Regions from separate parts of the Rothia sp. HMSC071C12 genome, predicted to be linked through region 2. Evidence: predicted binding sites of a transcription regulator. Region 2 holds the regulator's gene; the other holds the start of a gene.

Region 1 (3,953 bases), on a different contig from region 2:
CCTCTGCGCGGGAGCGCAGCTCGTCAATCTCAGTCTTGAGGTCACCCACGCGGTTCAGGTTCGCCTTCTCGGCTTCCCAACGGGCGTTGAGGGAGTCGAGCTGTTCCTTCTTGTCTGCCATATCCTTGCGCAGCGCTTCCAGACGCTCCACGGATGCGGGGTCGGTTTCGCCGGCAAGTGCCAGTTCCTCCATGGTGAGGCGGTCCACGGCGCGGCGCAGCTGGTCGATTTCCTCCGGTGCGGAGTCAATTTCCATGCGCAGGCGGGATGCTGCCTCATCAATCAGGTCAATTGCCTTGTCCGGCAGCTGACGGGAGGGAATGTAGCGGTTAGACAGGGTTGCTGCGGCAACCAGCGCGGAGTCAGCAATCTGCACCTTGTGGTGTGCCTCGTAGCGTTCCTTCAGACCGCGCAGAATACCGATGGTGTCATCTACGCTGGGCTCGCCCACGTACACCTGCTGGAAGCGGCGCTCCAGGGCGGGGTCCTTCTCGATGTTCTCGCGGTACTCGTCGAGGGTGGTGGCACCGATCAGGCGCAACTCGCCTCGGGCGAGCATGGGCTTGAGCATGTTGCCTGCGTCCATGGAGCCTTCGGATGCGCCAGCACCGACAACGGTGTGAATCTCGTCGATGAAGGTCACAATCTGACCCTCGGACTTCTTGATTTCTTCGAGGACTGCCTTCAGGCGTTCCTCGAATTCACCGCGGTACTTTGCGCCTGCGACCATGGAGCCCAGGTCCAGGCTAATCAGGGTCTTGCCGCGCAGGGATTCGGGCACGTCGCCGGAAACCATGCGCTGTGCCAGGCCTTCCACGACGGCGGTCTTACCGACGCCGGGCTCACCAATCAGCACGGGGTTGTTCTTGGTGCGGCGGGAAAGCACCTGCACCACGCGGCGAATCTCGGAGTCACGGCCGATGACCGGGTCAAGCTTGCCTGCGCGAGCAATGGCGGTCAGGTCGGTGCCGTACTTTTCGAGTGCCTGGAAGGTGCCTTCGGGGTCGGGGGTGTCCACGGTGCGGTCTCCTCGGACGTTGGGGATGGTCTGTGCGATGAGCTCTGCGGTAGCGCCGAGCTTGTGCATTGCGGTTGCGGTGCTATCGGTTCCGCTGGCAATGCCCAGCAGAATCATTTCGGTAGAAACGTAGGTATCTCCGAAGCCCTGGGCGCGGGTCTGTGCCGCCTGCAGAGCGGAAAGCGCGGCACGGCTGAGGGAGGCGTTCTGCACGGAGGCACCGGATGCCTTCGGCAGCTTCTTGATTTCGGCGGATGCGGCCTCGGAGATAGCGTCTACATCCAGGCCTGCAGCCTTGAGGACTGCTACGGCGACGCCTTCGCGCTGGTCCATGAGGGCCTTGAGGATGTGCGCGGTTTCAATAGTGGGGTTGCCGGCGGTTTGAGCATTAGTATTTGCCGCCGAGATGACTTCTTGACTCTTGGTGGTGAACTTGTTGTCCATGATGTTCCTTTCGTGTTTCGAGGGGCTTATCCTATGCGCCCCCGCATTACATAACTTGAGTCTACTCCACTCAATTATGTTTCGCAAGCCTCCTGTAAAAAATTTTCGTATTTTTTGCCCCACCTCACACCCCCTGCCCCCAAACAAAAGCCCCGGACAAAAACCCCAGTCAAAACCGCATTGTTATACTGACCGGACTGGGTACTTGCGAGGCTGGGCGCTTGCGGGCTCCCGCAACAATCACAGTCACGAATGGGGACCCACATGAAAATACTGGTTCTAGGTGCAACCGGCCGCACCGGTTACCTCTTCATCCGCAAATCCCTAGAGGAGGGGCACACCGTCACCGCCTACGTGCGCAACCCCGACAAGGCGCTAACACTTTTGGGGGCACACCAAAATCTCACTATCATTCCGGGAGCCCTGAACGATGCCGAGCAGCTCGCCGCAGCATCCTCCGGGCAAGACGTGATGGTCAGCATCCTGGGTCAGAAAGCCACGGTGCGAGAATTTCTCTCCTCCACGTTCATGCAGGAGCGCCTGCCCCTCATCATGGAGGCGGTCACGGGTGCAGGCGTAAAGCATTGCGTTCTGATGAGCGCCTACGGTGTCGGCGATACGATGCGGACCGCGTCCCTGCCCATGCGCCTGGTATGCAAGGTCATCATGCGCGGCATTTTTACCGACAAGGTTAAGGCGGACGCCCTGGTTGCCGAATATCAGCCGTATATTTCGCGTGCACATCCGGGCAGGCTGACCGATAAGCCAGGTAAGGGCGGGGTGAAGGTGTTTGATATGGCGAGTGTCGAGCGAACTCCAGGCATTCCGACGATTGCCCGTGAAGACGTCGCCGATGCGCTACTCACTATCGCCAAGAACCCCCAGAACGCGGGCACAGATTTTTTGGTGACGATTGGGGACGTTACCCTACGCTCGCCCCAGAAATAAACCGGTAGGCTTAATGACATGACGACTACGAACACCTTCCCCGCCGCCATTCTCTTCGACCACGACGGAACCCTCGTCGATACCGAACCCGTATGGGCTGCCGCAAAGGTTGCTCTCACCGCAGAATTTGGCGGCACCTGGACCGAGCAGGACACCCTCGACTGCCTGGGCCTATCCATGCAGTTCACCCTGGATCGCCTGCGCGAGCGCGGCGTAAACCTGCCAGACGAGGAGATTAACGATCGACTGGTGGCGAAGGTGCGCGAGGCCCTGGCGCAGCAGCCGGTCGAGTTCCTTCCTGGCATTGAGCGTTTCCTCTCGGAGGTTCACGATGCACAGATTCCGGCCGCCATCGTCACAAACGCAACCACCTCCGTGGCTCGCCGCACCGCAAACGCGGCACCCGAGGGCACGTTCTCGGTGGTTATTGGCAACGATGAGACCACCAACCCCAAGCCGGACCCGCAGCCCTATCTTTTGGCGGCGGAGCGTCTGGGTGTTGACCCGACTCAGTGCGTGGCTCTCGAGGATTCCCCTTCGGGCGTGCGCAGTGCGACCGCGGCAGGTATGCGTGTCATTGTTGTACCGGGCGAGCTGGAGGTTCCGGCGGAGCTGGGCACCGCACGCCTCAAGCATGAGGAGCTGACCCTGGAGGCGGTTCGCGCGCTGGCGTAGCCGCCCGATTCGCACGCGGGAAGCCCTACAGAAAGGCCGGAAGCTCTGTAGAAAACTGAATACGCTTCACCATAAAGGGTGGGATGCGCGATATGAGATACCGCGCGTCCCACCCTTTGTGCGTGCTTGGGCGGTGAGCCACGCGGGCATTTGGGGCTGACACGTTTAAGCAGCGCCTTTTGAACAGGGGCTTTTAAGTGTGGCGCGACACATAGATGACAATTTATTACGAATTACTCAAAATAACCTTGACAGCGGTTCCTTAAAATGATTTACTCATAATAACGATTCGGCGGGGCGACAAATCCCACCGAACCACAAACATCACAGCATCATGAAGGAGACCATCATGGCATTTGCAAACTACACCGCACCCGGCCTGACCCTCGAAGAAGGCAAGGGCATTTCCGAGGTTCTCCAGGCACGTCTGCACGACCTGAACGACCTGCACCTGCTGCTGAAGCACGCTCACTGGAACGTGACCGGCCCCGGCTTCATCGCCGTTCACGAAATGATTGACCCCCAGGTCGACACCGTCCGCGAGTTCGTCGACGCCATCGCAGAGCGCATGGCAACCCTGGGCGCAACCCCCAACGGCCTGGCTGGCGCACTGGTCGCACAGCGTACCGTCGAGGATTACCCCGTCGGCCGCGCACGCGTTGCTGACCACCTGCACGCTCTGAACGACGTGTACACCCGTGTGATCAAGGATCACCGCAAGGCGATTGCTTTTGCCGGTGAGTCCGACCCCGTCACCGAGGACCTGCTGATTGGCCAGACCGCTGAGCTGGAGAAGTTCCAGTGGTTCATCCGCGCGTTCCTGGAGAACGGCGAAGGCAACATCTAAGCCGCAACCATCTAAGTTGTA
Region 2 (3,953 bases):
CCAGATAGCTTGTCTTCCAGTGCGAATGTCTGCATTATCTGCCATGACACCAAGTATATAATGGAGATGTTATGTTGAAGCGTTACCGATACCGCGCATACCCAAAACCGGGCCAGGTCGAACCTATTGCCCGACTCTTTGGATGCGTGCGCGTAACCTACAACGACGCTTTAGCCCACGCACTAGAGACCTACCGGCTCACCGGCACTAAACCTTCAGCCGCTGAACTGTCCGCACGCCTGACTGCGTTAAAGAAAACCGAGGAACGATTCTGGCTGAGTGAGGTCTCCTCCGTACCCCTACAACAAGCCTTACGTGACTTGGATAAAGCCTATAAGGCTTTTTTTGCTACTGTCACTGGCCAGCGCAAAGGTAAACGCGGCGCTCATGCACCGCGCTTTAAAAAGCGCAGTCACCGCCAGTCAGCAAGGTTTACGAAGAACTCCGGGTTTATAGTGCATGAAACAACTCATCGAGTCGGTTTTGTGCGCTTGGCCAAAATTGGAAATGTGCGGTTCGTGCTGTCACGCCCTCTACCTGCTGAGCCATCCTCAGTCACACTCATTCGTGAGCCGGATGGGAAGTACTATGTCTCATTTGTTGTGGATGTGCCTGCTGAAAATATTCAGATACCGGAGCCTTCTGCATACGCTGTCGGTGTTGACCTAGGCCTGAATCGCCTGGCCGTAGCTGTCAATTCTGAGGGTGAACGGGTGTTCTTTGAGAACCCCCGCCCTTTAAAGAAGGCAGCGGCACGTCTTGCTACGCTTCAACGTCAGCTCTCCCGTAAAAAGCGCGGTAGCAACCGCTACGAAAAGCAACGCATCCGCCTAGCCAAAGCTCACGCCAAGGTACGCAATACAAGGAGCCATTACGCGCATCAGGTAGCAAACAAGGTGGTGGACGAGAACCAAGTCATCGCCCTGGAGAACCTGAATGTGGCTGGTCTGTCGCGTACCCGTTTAGGTAAGTCGGTATTGGATGCCTCATGGGGTTTATTACGCCGTCTGATAGAAGAGAAGGCTGATGAACGTCATCGCATGGTGGTCTTTGCTGACCGGTTTGCCCCCACGTCGCAGCTGTGTTCTGTGTGTGGTGAGCCGGGCGGTAGAAAGCCGCTGAATATCCGTGAATGGGCGTGTACCAAGTGTGGTATGCGCTTAGATCGAGATGCTAATGCGTGTGTGAATATTATGCTCGCCGCAGGACTTGCGGAGAGTTTAAACGAACAGAAGAGGGACGTAAGACGCCTGCTTGCGGGTGCTGTTGCTGTTGACGCTGTTAACCCACCGAGAGCCGCATACCTGTAGGGTATGCGGCTGGCAGGAGTCCTCTTTGTTCGCAAGGAGGAGGAAGTCAACCTCCCTCTCGCGGCGTATACACAAAGACGCACAAGCCTATATGGGTGGCCGACAAGCGCAAATGAGCTAGAACAGCCGAACCGTTTATCCCAGTGTAGCGGGTTTAGCCGGTTTAGCGCTGTGGCTTCGTATCATCCGCCGTAGCCGGCTGGTGACGCTGACGGTACAGCACCACAGCCGAGGAACGCTGACGAGGCGCCGGGCGGGTACCACGGGCAATATGCACCACGTCACCACTGGTACCGGCAGCGAACACGCGCTCCGCCAAGCCCAGCTTCACCTTCGCATCCTCAACCTGACGCTGCAACGCCGCAATCTGCTCCTGCTGCTCCTCCACGAGGGACTCCAGCTCAATAATGCGGCGAATACCCTCCAGGGAGACGCCCTCCTGCGAGAGCTGCTGAATCTGCTGCAGACGGTTAACGTCACGCTGCGAATAGCGGCGCGCCTTACCGGGCGCACGCGAAGGCTGGACCAGGCCGATGCGGTCGTACTGGCGCAGGGTCTGCGGGTGCATGCCCGCCAGCTCAGCCGCCACAGAAATCACGAAAACCGGCCGGTCCACGCTGTGCAACGGCTTGCCGCTACGGGACTTAGATGATGATTCTCGAGATGCCATGGTTTACTTCGCCTTCTTCAACAGATCCTTACGCGGGTTCTCCTGCGGTGCCAGTTTTACGAACTTATCGAATGCTTCCTGCGCCTCTGCGCTCAGCTCGGTGGGCAGTACAATCTCGGGGATGACCAGCAGGTCGCCGTCGCCGCCCTTAGCCTTGAAGCCGCGGCCCTTAGCGCGCAGTCGGCGGCCGACCTGGCCGGGTGCCAGGCGCAACTTCACGGTGGATGCATCGGGCAGGGGCACCTCAATCACTGCGCCGTCGACGGCCTCGGCGAGGGTGACGGGCGCGCGCATAATCAGGTTGTTGCCCTCGCGCGAGTACACGGAGTCATCGGAGACGCGCACGGTGACCTTCAGGTCGCCACCGCGCAGGCCCTTGCCGCGCAGGCGGACCTTCTGACCGTCCTTAATGCCTGCGGGGATGCGTGCCTCGGTGTGGGAGCCGTCCGGCAGGAACACGGTCACGGTTGCGCCGGTGTATGCCTGGGCGAGGCTGACGCGGGTGCTAGTGGTGCTTTCTTCGGGGGCTGCGTGCTGTGCGCCGCCGAAACCGCCGCCACCCATGCCGCCGAAGTCGGCGCTGGTGAAGCCTGCGGAGCGTCGGGAACCGCCGGCGCTACCGCCGAAGAGGCCGCCGAGCAGGTCGTCAATGTTGATGCCTGCGCCGCCGTTGCTGAAGCCGCCGAATGCGTCCGCGCCGGGGTAGCCGGTGTAGCTGCCACCGCCGAAGCCGCCACCTCCGAATCCGCCCATGCCAGATGCGCCGTAGCGGCGGATCTGGTCGTACTCTTCGCGCTGCTTCTTATCGGAGAGCACGTCGTATGCTTCCGAGATTTCCTTGAACTTCTTCTCTGCTGCGGCGTCGCCGGGGTTCAGGTCCGGGTGGTACTTGCGGGAGAGCTTGCGGTACGCCTTCTTGATGTCGCTTTCGCTTGCGTCTTCGCTGACACCCAGTGCCTTATAAAAGTCGTCGGTCAGCCAGTTTTCACTTGCCATGTTGTGTTTCTCCTTCTGCGGTGATGCGCCGCCCTCCTCGGTTACGGGACGGCTTGCAGGGGCACCGCGTGCTTGTCTTAATGCTCTATATAAAAGTTTAGTCTACTTGACTCAATTTTGAAAGGGCTGGGCCCAAAAAATAGCACCCCTACAAGCCTCTTGACCGCCGCAACAGCTCGCCACAGCCCGGATAAATAACCCTGGCAAACAACAGGGCGGGCACTCCCCCACCAGGGAGAGCACCCGCCCGTCGTTAGTTATTCAGCCAATGCTTAGCCGATCACCTTACGGTGCGACAGCCACAGCCACCTGAGCGGTACGAACCACACGGTCGTTCACGCGGTAGCCGTAACGCAGAACCATGGAGACATGATCCTCAGCCACCTCGTCGGTGGGCTGCTGCAGTACAGCTTCGTGGATGTTCGGGTCGAAGGCGTCGCCTACTTCACCGAAGCGCTCCACGCCCTGCTTGCCGAGCAGCTCTTCGAGCTTGGTAGCGATGGAGGCGAAGGGGCCGTCCTGCAGGTCGCCGTGCTTGCGTGCGGCGTCAATATCATCGAGCACCGGCAGCAGTGCGGTCACCAGTTCACTGGTTACGAAGCCTCGCAACTGCTCCTTTTCGCGAGCGGTGCGGTTCTTGAAGTTAGTGAACTCTGCCTGCAGGCGAAGCAGGGAGTCCAGGCGCTCCGCGGCGAGTGCCGCATCCGCAGATTCTGCTTCTACGGCGTCCTGGAGCTCAGCCTCGACGGCTTCCGCAGCTTCCTCGGGGCTTTCGACCGATTCAGCTTCGGGGTGGCCTTCCGCTGCGGGGGCGTTGAATGCCTCCTCCAGCGGGTCGGGGGTGGTGTTTTCCTGCTCAGCCATGATTACTTCTTCTCGTCTTCGTCGATAACCTCGGCGTCGACAACGTCCTCATCAGCGGCGGGCTTGGACTCGGATGCCTCAGCCTGTGCTGCTGCGTAGAGTGCCTCGCCCAG

The links. The regulator HspR, encoded in region 2, represses chaperone genes until heat shock. The targets are predictions, from matches to a motif close to AAGTTGAGTCNNNNNGACTCAACTT.
Region 1: the regulator HspR is predicted to act here: its motif matches at 1,515-1,539, upstream of clpB (ATP-dependent chaperone ClpB).

The regions. Positions count from the first base shown of each region.
Region 1 is NZ_KV814374.1:318,120-322,072, forward strand. It holds gene clpB (ATP-dependent chaperone ClpB) at 1-1,462, opposite strand, end outside; gene HMPREF2942_RS06285 (NAD(P)-dependent oxidoreductase) at 1,727-2,410, shown strand; gene HMPREF2942_RS06290 (HAD family hydrolase) at 2,429-3,085, shown strand; gene dps (DNA starvation/stationary phase protection protein Dps) at 3,435-3,932, shown strand.
Region 2 is NZ_KV814370.1:186,466-190,418, forward strand. It holds gene tnpA (IS200/IS605 family transposase) at 1-45, opposite strand, end outside; gene HMPREF2942_RS03345 (RNA-guided endonuclease InsQ/TnpB family protein) at 72-1,310, shown strand; gene HMPREF2942_RS03350 (heat shock protein transcriptional repressor HspR) at 1,474-1,980, opposite strand; gene HMPREF2942_RS03355 (DnaJ domain-containing protein) at 1,984-2,976, opposite strand; gene HMPREF2942_RS03360 (nucleotide exchange factor GrpE) at 3,262-3,840, opposite strand; gene dnaK (molecular chaperone DnaK) at 3,843-3,953, opposite strand, start outside.